Regions from separate parts of the Fulvivirga sedimenti genome, predicted to be linked through region 2. Evidence: riboswitches for the same ligand, from Rfam matches in the RefSeq annotation. Region 2 holds a riboswitch; each other region holds the start of a gene.
The links. A riboswitch is a leader RNA that binds a small molecule or an ion and turns the genes downstream of it on or off. The one in region 2 is predicted to bind S-adenosylmethionine.

Region 1 (3,791 bases), on a different contig from region 2:
AATCTGCAGCCTTCCTTACCAGGTCCTCACCGATACTTGTTTGCGCAATAAGCTCATGAAGTGAATATGATTCGAGGTCTGACAGGAAATCGGAATAGCCTGTAGTCTTTTGTTCAATAAAATCACGATCCAGAATCTGACCGGGCTGGTCGCGTTCTTTCTCCAGTAAGAGTTTCATGAGTGCCTTCAATAAGGCTACATCTGCATTTACACGTATCTGAAGATATAAATCTGTGATCTCTGTTCCGGACCCAAGCATATCACCAACATGCTGGGGATGCTTAAATTTTAATAAACCGGTCTCCCTTAACGGGTTTATCGCAATGATCTTTGCGCCATTAGCCTTTGCCTTTTCCAGGGCCGTAAGCATCCTGGGGTGATTCGTTCCGGGATTTTGCCCGATGATAATAATCAGGTCTGTACGATAAAAATCTTCGAGCGTAACAGAACCTTTACCGATCCCCACGGTTTCCGAAAGTGCGGCCCCACTGGACTCATGACACATATTTGAGCAATCCGGAAGATTATTTGTTCCAAACTGACGTACGAATAACTGATACATGAATGCCGCCTCATTGCTCGTTCGCCCTGAGGTATAGAAAATGGCCTGGTCAGGAGATGGAAGAGTTTTAAGATGTTCTCCAATTTCCGTGAAAGCTGTTTGCCAGGAAATCGGTTCATAGTGATCACTTCCAGGGGATAATTTCATCGGCTCAGTGATCCTTCCGCTTTTTCCGAGTTCATAATCCGACCATGCAGAAAGCGCACTCACTGAATATTTTTTAAAAAATTGTGGATCGGCTTTGGCAGTGGTAGCTTCCTCTGCCACTGCTTTTGCTCCATTCTCACAGAACTCTACAATGGCCCTGTCACCATCCGGATCAGGCCATGCACAGCCCGGACAATCAAATCCGTCGAACTGATTTAATTTAGCCATTGTACGAATTCCTTCCATAACACCCACCTGGCTAAATACATGGTGCATAGAAGACTTCACCGCCCTGATTCCCCCTGATACGGCTGCCGGATCTGAAACTCTCAACCCGGTGTAATTCACCGGCGGCTGAACAAAAACCTTCTTCGTCATATGGCTAAAAATACAGAGAATTTTACATTTCAACCACCCTGCACATTTAACCCTAAAATCAATGAAAGACGCCTTCAAACCGCCAATGCATTCATTTCTGCACGGTATATCTATTACGCGATCAGACCATGCTACTAACATTTTTTATTTGAATTCTTTGAATGTTAAAAAATTGAATTTATGATTGTAGCGTCAATTCCAAGAAATGGTGATTGATTTATAAAGAAGCGCGGAGAGATCAGGCTCAATGAAACGCTAGCAACCTCCCGGGTGTGGAACGGTGCTAAATCCTGGTTCGTAAGGTACGGACAGCTATAAATTTTAATTACCTTGAAACATTCAGTTAAATTTTTTCGCCATCCGCACTATCAGCCCACGGGTCTGTTCGGGAGGGATTGTACATTCAAACTTTTATTACTAAAAAAATGAAAGGGAAAGAGCCGTCCAGGTTCAGCTTCCGTTCACCTGCTTTATGAAATCACATTCAGAATCAGAACATTTCGAAACCAACGCGATCAGGACGCAGTCTGACAACGCTTCGCACAAGGAGCATTCCACTCCAATTTTCATGACTTCAAGTTTCGTCTTTGACGATGCTGAAAATGCACGGGCGATGTTTGCAGATGAAATTAGCGGTAACATATATTCACGCTTTTCCAATCCGAACAGCAATGAACTCGTTGAAAAATTATGTCTGCTTGAAGGCGGAGACGACGGAATAGCCACTGCCTCAGGTATGGCGGCCATGTACAGCAGTATGGCTGGCCTGCTACAGCAGGGCGATCATGTGCTTGCATCCCGATCCCTGTTTGGCAGTACCCATCAGGTTTTGACACAGATATTTCCAAAATGGGGTATTTCACACTCCTATGCCGATATCCATGATCCGGAATCGTGGGAATCACTGATCAATGAAAAAACGAAACTGATCTTTGTTGAAACACCATCCAATCCGGGTCTTGACCTTGTAGACCTGGAATGGCTGGGGAACCTGGCAAAAAAACATAACCTGATCCTGATTGTGGACAATTGCTTTGCAACGCCCTATCTGCAACAACCCCTGAAATATGGTGCACATCTCATTTGTCATTCAACCACAAAATTCATAGACGGGCAGGGTCGAACAGTTGGCGGCGCAATCATTGGCGACAAGGAACTGATTCAAAAGATCCGGTTTTTTTGTCGGCATACCGGCCCTGCCATGTCGCCGTTTAACGCGTGGGTTCTTTCAAAAAGCCTGGAAACCCTGGCTGTTCGAATGGACAGGCATTGCCAGAGTGCGCTTGCCATCGCAGGCCAGCTTGAAAAGCATCCTGAAATCAATTTTGTTAAATATCCTTTTCTCCCTTCCCACCCGCAATATGAACTGGCCAAAAAACAGATGCTTCATGGCGGAGGTCTGTTCACGTTTGAAGTGAAGGGTGGTGTTGAACGTGGGAGAAAGTTCCTGGATAACCTTCAAATGTTATCACTCACCGCGAATCTGGGTGATACCAGAACGATAGCCACGCATCCGGCCTCTACTACTCATTCTAAACTGAGTGATCAGGAACGTGCGAATGTAGGTATTACACCGGGGCTTGTTCGTATATCGGTGGGACTGGAACATCCGGAAGATATTATCAGGGATATCGAAAATGCCCTGAAGCTATCGGAATCTTAAGCCGATTATTCAGACAAAACTTCAATCACAGACTGATTGGCTTTTCGTACTCTTTCGACATTGAGCTTATTGACTTTTCTGTCATAGGTCATCAGGCCGTTCACTTCCATCTCCACATCGGTTGTCTGGGTGTAGATTGCTGCAGAAAATCCCATTTCAATCATTTTGGCAAGCATATCGGCATATTCCACATATTTATCGGTGGCTTCCTTAGAGGTTTTATATTGTATGTAACCCCAATTGCGGTCGGCATTCCATAAATGCCCGTCGATAACAAGCCCTATTCCCCCATATTCGCCAAGGACGGTCGCGCGTTCGGCATCGTACATATACATTTCGGGTTGCGGATAGTTATGAAGATCAAGCATGTCACCGACCCTGAAGTGGTTCCCTCCCGAGGCTGCATTCACCAATCTGTCCGGGTCATATTCCTTCGTAAAAGCGGCAATGTATTCGGTCTTAAACTGGCCCCATCCCTCATTAAATGGCACCCAGGTCACAATACTGGGATACGGCTGCAGATAATCCATGATTGCGCGCCACTCATTCCGGAAAATCCTTTCCGATTCCGGTGTCCGGAAAAGCTCTGTACCCTCATAATAATTTCGGTTCTGCCAGCTGTGTGTTCTGTCGCCGCTGGGCATGTCCTGCCAAACCAGCATACCCACTTGATCGCAATGCATATACCAGCGTGCCGGCTCAACCTTTACATGCTTTCGTATCATATTAAAGCCGTACTTCTTCGTTTGCTCAATATCATACTTAAGCGCCTCATCGGAAGGAGCAGTATATAATCCGTCTGGCCACCACCCCTGATCAAGTGTTCCGAACTGGAAGATATCCTTGTTATTCAACTGAATTCGCCAAATACCCCGTTCATCCTTCTTCCTGCTGATCTTCCGCATAGCCACATAGCTGTCGATTCGGTCGATGACCTTACTATTAGAGATCACTGAAATACGCATGTCGTAGAGATAAGGATCTTCCGGTGTCCATAAATGTGCATTCGGCAAAGAAACAGTAGCGTCCTGCCCTGTTGCC
Region 2 (3,791 bases):
TATGACACGCCCCTCGCGCTTACCGGGCTGATGTAATCTTTCAGATCACCCATGGGAATGGCAACATTGTACATTATCGTGGACATATTTTGCGCACTTGCACCAAAGGAAACCACGAAACTCAGCAAAGCTATAATTAAAATCTTTTTCATCTCTTACTTATCTAAATAGGTTGACTGAGAATATGCCTGATCGACGGTAACATTGATACGCTGTACAATGCTCGCGTCACTACCCTGGAGAAGTCCGTTTATCACGCCTGTCCAAACTACCGGAATTTCTTCCCCTACCACATTGGCAGGATCTACCATCTGCAAAAATATGGTTCCTGTTGAATAGCCGGAAACATAACCCGGATACCAGGGATAGCCCCATCCATATCCCGGTCCCCATCCCGGATAATACCAGCACCAGTAGCATGGATTATAATAGTAATAGAAGTCGTTTGACATGGCCGATGCCAGGAAAACAATATCCGGATCATTGTCTTCATCCACTTCTGTAAATCCATAGGCGGTCATGTTTTGACGTATACGATCAAGAATCGCATCACTGAAAACCTCATCAATGAATTCTGGTGGATTGTTTCCAGGGTCCTTATCTGTAATTTCAATCACTCCATCCGGTAGCGAATAAGTAAGACTATTGGTAAAATCAAACTCCTCGTCGAAATCTGTATACACCACATCCAGCTGATCAACGAATTCCGGTCCTCCCGGAAAACACCCTGCAAATGACATGAGCATTGCCAGCATCATCACCATTCCGAATTGCTTTTTCATTTTTATTCCCATTTATTTAATATAAATCTTGCGCTTTTGACGTATCAAATATAACGCATTTTGAAATTGTACAGTGTACATTATTGATAATTACCGTTTAAGATTATAATTCCGATATTATATTTCAAATATGTCGCTTTATCTGGCTATGAAGGAAGTAATGGAGAGTAATTTACCGTAACGGGTTCCTTTTGATCCCTCCGGGATACAAAATTTTTCTGCGTATAAAATTTGGAAACCTTCAAATCCGTTCTTACGTTTATCCCTTCATTCGAATCCTCCTATTGTCAGGAACGATCGATTTATAAAGAAGCGTGGAGAGACAGGCTCTGTGAAGCGCTAGCAACCGGACGAAATTTGTCAAGGTGCTAAATCCTGATCCCAATTGCTGCTCAGGTGATCAGCGGGAGAATATAAATTGGTATCTATGATTTCTACACATTTCAATTTTCGCTCTAATCAATCCAGCAAACGGATAGTTATGCCATTGCATGCCATTCCATTCCTGGCTGGCTGTTGTTGTCGCTAATATTTTTTCCATTGCGGTAAACGATCGATGGACCCTTCCAGATCCATTAAATTTCTTATAACCAAAAAACACAAAAGTCATGTCTGAATTAAAATTTGAAACATTACAGCTCCATGCGGGCCAGGAAATAGATGCAACTACCGGATCCCGGGCAGTACCGATCTATCAAACCACTTCCTATGCCTTCAAAAATGCCGAGCACGGCGCCAACCTTTTTGCGTTAAAAGAGTTCGGCAACATTTACACACGAATCATGAATCCCACTACCGATGTCTTTGAAAAGCGCATCGCAGCACTCGAAGGCGGGGTGGCTGCACTGGCAGTAGGATCCGGACAGGCAGCGCAATTTATCGCGCTGAATAATTTTCTGACCGTCGGAGACAACCTGGTTTCCACGTCATTCCTTTACGGGGGTACCTACAACCAGTTCAAAGTGGCGTTCAAACGCCTGGGAATCGAAGCACGGTTCGCCGAAAGTGACAAAGCAGAGGATTTCGAAAAACTTATCGATGAAAACACCAAAGCCCTCTACCTGGAAACAATTGGTAATCCCGGGTTTAATATTCCGGATTTTGATGCCGTTGCTGCCGTAGCCAAAAAATATGATATTCCATTGGTGGTTGACAATACCTTTGGTGCTGCCGGCTACCTATTCCGCCCTATCGAGCATGGCGCAGCCGTAGTTACTGCCTCCGCAACCAAATGGATCGGTGGTCATGGGACATCCATTGGGGGTGTGATCATCGACAGTGGAAATTATAACTGGGGCAATGGAAAATTCCCTCAATTCAGTGAGCCGTCTGAAGGTTATCATGGCCTGAATTTCTGGGACACATTTGGATTTAACAACCCACTGGGACTTCCCAACATTGCCTTTGCAATTCGTGCCCGCGTTGAAGGACTCCGCGATTTCGGACCGGCTATCAGTCCGTTCAACTCCTTCCTTCTCCTGCAGGGACTCGAAACGTTATCTTTACGAGTGCAGCGAACCGTAGACAATGCCCTGGAACTGGCCAAATGGCTTGAACAGCATCCGCAGGTGGAGACCGTTAACTATCCGGGGCTCGAAAGTTCTTCCTATCATCATTTAGCCAAAAAATATCTTCGAAACGGATTTGGGGGTGTCCTTTCATTCATTCTTAAAGGTGAGAAAGAAGATGCGGAAACGTTCATCGACAACCTTAAACTCGTAAGTCACCTGGCCAATGTAGGTGATGCGAAGACGCTCATTATTCAGCCATCCGCTACCACCCATCAGCAGCTGAATGACGAAGAACAACTGGCTTCCGGGGTATTGCCAAGCTTGCTGCGGATTTCGGTTGGAATTGAACACATTGATGATATTAAAGCAGATCTCGAACATGCATTCAGCAAAATCAGCAAGAGCGTCAATGTCTGATACTTTAGCCAAGCAACTTCATCTCCCCCGGCCGTACAGGCTGGAGGGAGGTGATTTATTACCCGAAGTGACCATTGCGTATCACACCTTCGGAACACTAGCGCCATCCGGCGACAATGTGATCTGGGTTTTTCACGCACTTACTGCAAACAGCAACCCGGTGGAATGGTGGCCCGGACTCGTTGGTGAGGGATTCCTCTTTGATCCGGCTACTCACTTCATCGTCTGCGCGAATATTCTTGGATCCTGCTATGGCACAACCGGACCCGCATCTGTTAACCCTGCAACGGGCGAAAGGTACGGGATGGATTTTCCCGAAATAACAATCGGTGATATAGTAGGGCTGCACCAGGAATTAAAGCACCACCTTGGGATTGAAAAAATTCGCTGCGGTATCGGCGGTTCGATGGGCGGACAGCAGCTGCTGGAATGGGCTATTCGAGAACCTCAGCTCTTCGATCTGATCATCCCCATTGCAACCAATGCACAACATTCGGCGTGGGGTATTGCCTTCAACACCGCACAGCGGATGGCACTCGAAGCAGATCCTACATTGAACAGTAAAAATCCGGATGCAGGTCATAAAGGCCTGGAGGCGGCACGGGCCATAGGCATGCTTTCCTACCGGAATCAGGAGACCTATAACAAAACTCAAACAGATCAGGACGATCGGGTTGGCGGATTTTCAGCGGACAGCTATCAGCGCTACCAAGGCGTGAAACTTTCACGGCGGTTCAATCCACACGCATATTATTCACTTAGTAAAACCATGGATTCCCATAACGTGGGAAGAAATAGAAACTCTGTCGAACTTGCGCTCCGACAGATCGAATCGAATGTGCTGGCTATTTCAATCAGCTCCGACCTTCTGTTCCCGCCGCAAGAGCAGGAATTGATTGCAAGGAGTTGTCGTCATGGAAAATATGCAACAATTGATTCACTCTACGGGCATGACGGATTTCTCATTGAAACCGAAAAGCTCACCGGTATAATCCAATCATTCCTGGAGCTCACCGTATGAATCCTATTTTTTAAGAATCCGGCGAATCTGATTTGCCCTGAGAAGTAATTCCTGCAGTCC
Region 3 (3,791 bases), on a different contig from region 2:
CCCTGATGCATTGCCTCAATGCTGCCAATAGTATCAAATCCTGTCTCTTCAGGTGGCTGGAAATTAAAATTCTCTTTCAATTTTTCGCGAAGTGATGGTTTCAGGTATTCCCAGATGCCAACGGTCCGGTCGCCCTGAACATTACTGTGGCCGCGAACAGGACAGGTTCCCGCACCCGGTTTTCCAATACTGCCTTTCATCAGCAGTAAATTGACCACTTCCCGGATATTATCTACCGCATTCTTATGCTGAGTAAGACCCATCGCCCAACAAGCAATAATTCTCTCACTGGAAGCAATCAAATCTGCAGCCTTCCTTACCAGGTCCTCACCGATACTTGTTTGCGCAATAAGCTCATGAAGTGAATATGATTCGAGGTCTGACAGGAAATCGGAATAGCCTGTAGTCTTTTGTTCAATAAAATCACGATCCAGAATCTGACCGGGCTGGTCGCGTTCTTTCTCCAGTAAGAGTTTCATGAGTGCCTTCAATAAGGCTACATCTGCATTTACACGTATCTGAAGATATAAATCTGTGATCTCTGTTCCGGACCCAAGCATATCACCAACATGCTGGGGATGCTTAAATTTTAATAAACCGGTCTCCCTTAACGGGTTTATCGCAATGATCTTTGCGCCATTAGCCTTTGCCTTTTCCAGGGCCGTAAGCATCCTGGGGTGATTCGTTCCGGGATTTTGCCCGATGATAATAATCAGGTCTGTACGATAAAAATCTTCGAGCGTAACAGAACCTTTACCGATCCCCACGGTTTCCGAAAGTGCGGCCCCACTGGACTCATGACACATATTTGAGCAATCCGGAAGATTATTTGTTCCAAACTGACGTACGAATAACTGATACATGAATGCCGCCTCATTGCTCGTTCGCCCTGAGGTATAGAAAATGGCCTGGTCAGGAGATGGAAGAGTTTTAAGATGTTCTCCAATTTCCGTGAAAGCTGTTTGCCAGGAAATCGGTTCATAGTGATCACTTCCAGGGGATAATTTCATCGGCTCAGTGATCCTTCCGCTTTTTCCGAGTTCATAATCCGACCATGCAGAAAGCGCACTCACTGAATATTTTTTAAAAAATTGTGGATCGGCTTTGGCAGTGGTAGCTTCCTCTGCCACTGCTTTTGCTCCATTCTCACAGAACTCTACAATGGCCCTGTCACCATCCGGATCAGGCCATGCACAGCCCGGACAATCAAATCCGTCGAACTGATTTAATTTAGCCATTGTACGAATTCCTTCCATAACACCCACCTGGCTAAATACATGGTGCATAGAAGACTTCACCGCCCTGATTCCCCCTGATACGGCTGCCGGATCTGAAACTCTCAACCCGGTGTAATTCACCGGCGGCTGAACAAAAACCTTCTTCGTCATATGGCTAAAAATACAGAGAATTTTACATTTCAACCACCCTGCACATTTAACCCTAAAATCAATGAAAGACGCCTTCAAACCGCCAATGCATTCATTTCTGCACGGTATATCTATTACGCGATCAGACCATGCTACTAACATTTTTTATTTGAATTCTTTGAATGTTAAAAAATTGAATTTATGATTGTAGCGTCAATTCCAAGAAATGGTGATTGATTTATAAAGAAGCGCGGAGAGATCAGGCTCAATGAAACGCTAGCAACCTCCCGGGTGTGGAACGGTGCTAAATCCTGGTTCGTAAGGTACGGACAGCTATAAATTTTAATTACCTTGAAACATTCAGTTAAATTTTTTCGCCATCCGCACTATCAGCCCACGGGTCTGTTCGGGAGGGATTGTACATTCAAACTTTTATTACTAAAAAAATGAAAGGGAAAGAGCCGTCCAGGTTCAGCTTCCGTTCACCTGCTTTATGAAATCACATTCAGAATCAGAACATTTCGAAACCAACGCGATCAGGACGCAGTCTGACAACGCTTCGCACAAGGAGCATTCCACTCCAATTTTCATGACTTCAAGTTTCGTCTTTGACGATGCTGAAAATGCACGGGCGATGTTTGCAGATGAAATTAGCGGTAACATATATTCACGCTTTTCCAATCCGAACAGCAATGAACTCGTTGAAAAATTATGTCTGCTTGAAGGCGGAGACGACGGAATAGCCACTGCCTCAGGTATGGCGGCCATGTACAGCAGTATGGCTGGCCTGCTACAGCAGGGCGATCATGTGCTTGCATCCCGATCCCTGTTTGGCAGTACCCATCAGGTTTTGACACAGATATTTCCAAAATGGGGTATTTCACACTCCTATGCCGATATCCATGATCCGGAATCGTGGGAATCACTGATCAATGAAAAAACGAAACTGATCTTTGTTGAAACACCATCCAATCCGGGTCTTGACCTTGTAGACCTGGAATGGCTGGGGAACCTGGCAAAAAAACATAACCTGATCCTGATTGTGGACAATTGCTTTGCAACGCCCTATCTGCAACAACCCCTGAAATATGGTGCACATCTCATTTGTCATTCAACCACAAAATTCATAGACGGGCAGGGTCGAACAGTTGGCGGCGCAATCATTGGCGACAAGGAACTGATTCAAAAGATCCGGTTTTTTTGTCGGCATACCGGCCCTGCCATGTCGCCGTTTAACGCGTGGGTTCTTTCAAAAAGCCTGGAAACCCTGGCTGTTCGAATGGACAGGCATTGCCAGAGTGCGCTTGCCATCGCAGGCCAGCTTGAAAAGCATCCTGAAATCAATTTTGTTAAATATCCTTTTCTCCCTTCCCACCCGCAATATGAACTGGCCAAAAAACAGATGCTTCATGGCGGAGGTCTGTTCACGTTTGAAGTGAAGGGTGGTGTTGAACGTGGGAGAAAGTTCCTGGATAACCTTCAAATGTTATCACTCACCGCGAATCTGGGTGATACCAGAACGATAGCCACGCATCCGGCCTCTACTACTCATTCTAAACTGAGTGATCAGGAACGTGCGAATGTAGGTATTACACCGGGGCTTGTTCGTATATCGGTGGGACTGGAACATCCGGAAGATATTATCAGGGATATCGAAAATGCCCTGAAGCTATCGGAATCTTAAGCCGATTATTCAGACAAAACTTCAATCACAGACTGATTGGCTTTTCGTACTCTTTCGACATTGAGCTTATTGACTTTTCTGTCATAGGTCATCAGGCCGTTCACTTCCATCTCCACATCGGTTGTCTGGGTGTAGATTGCTGCAGAAAATCCCATTTCAATCATTTTGGCAAGCATATCGGCATATTCCACATATTTATCGGTGGCTTCCTTAGAGGTTTTATATTGTATGTAACCCCAATTGCGGTCGGCATTCCATAAATGCCCGTCGATAACAAGCCCTATTCCCCCATATTCGCCAAGGACGGTCGCGCGTTCGGCATCGTACATATACATTTCGGGTTGCGGATAGTTATGAAGATCAAGCATGTCACCGACCCTGAAGTGGTTCCCTCCCGAGGCTGCATTCACCAATCTGTCCGGGTCATATTCCTTCGTAAAAGCGGCAATGTATTCGGTCTTAAACTGGCCCCATCCCTCATTAAATGGCACCCAGGTCACAATACTGGGATACGGCTGCAGATAATCCATGATTGCGCGCCACTCATTCCGGAAAATCCTTTCCGATTCCGGTGTCCGGAAAAGCTCTGTACCCTCATAATAATTTCGGTTCTGCCAGCTGTGTGTTCTGTCGCCGCTGGGCATGTCCTGCCAAACCAGCATACCCACTTGATCGCAATGCATATACCAGCGTGCCGGCTCAACCTTTACATGCTTTCGTATCATATTAAAGCCGTACTT

Region 1: another riboswitch for S-adenosylmethionine. It lies ahead of LDX50_RS16220 (trans-sulfuration enzyme family protein); the one in region 2 lies ahead of LDX50_RS29520 (O-acetylhomoserine aminocarboxypropyltransferase/cysteine synthase family protein).
Region 3: another riboswitch for S-adenosylmethionine. It lies ahead of LDX50_RS10250 (trans-sulfuration enzyme family protein); the one in region 2 lies ahead of LDX50_RS29520 (O-acetylhomoserine aminocarboxypropyltransferase/cysteine synthase family protein).

The regions. Positions count from the first base shown of each region.
Region 1 is NZ_JAIXNE010000003.1:875,607-879,397, forward strand. Features, by position in the region: gene LDX50_RS16215 (FdhF/YdeP family oxidoreductase) at 1-1,087, opposite strand, end outside; SAM riboswitch class I at 1,302-1,408, shown strand; gene LDX50_RS16220 (trans-sulfuration enzyme family protein) at 1,560-2,750, shown strand; gene LDX50_RS16225 (glycoside hydrolase family 2 protein) at 2,756-3,791, opposite strand, start outside.
Region 2 is NZ_JAIXNE010000008.1:102,786-106,576, reverse strand. Features, by position in the region: gene LDX50_RS29530 (OmpW family protein) at 1-152, opposite strand, end outside; gene LDX50_RS29525 (DUF4136 domain-containing protein) at 156-782, opposite strand; SAM riboswitch class I at 1,084-1,200, shown strand; gene LDX50_RS29520 (O-acetylhomoserine aminocarboxypropyltransferase/cysteine synthase family protein) at 1,391-2,710, shown strand; gene LDX50_RS29515 (homoserine O-acetyltransferase family protein) at 2,703-3,731, shown strand; gene LDX50_RS29510 (prephenate dehydrogenase) at 3,735-3,791, opposite strand, start outside.
Region 3 is NZ_JAIXNE010000002.1:875,306-879,096, forward strand. Features, by position in the region: gene LDX50_RS10245 (FdhF/YdeP family oxidoreductase) at 1-1,388, opposite strand, end outside; SAM riboswitch class I at 1,603-1,709, shown strand; gene LDX50_RS10250 (trans-sulfuration enzyme family protein) at 1,861-3,051, shown strand; gene LDX50_RS10255 (glycoside hydrolase family 2 protein) at 3,057-3,791, opposite strand, start outside.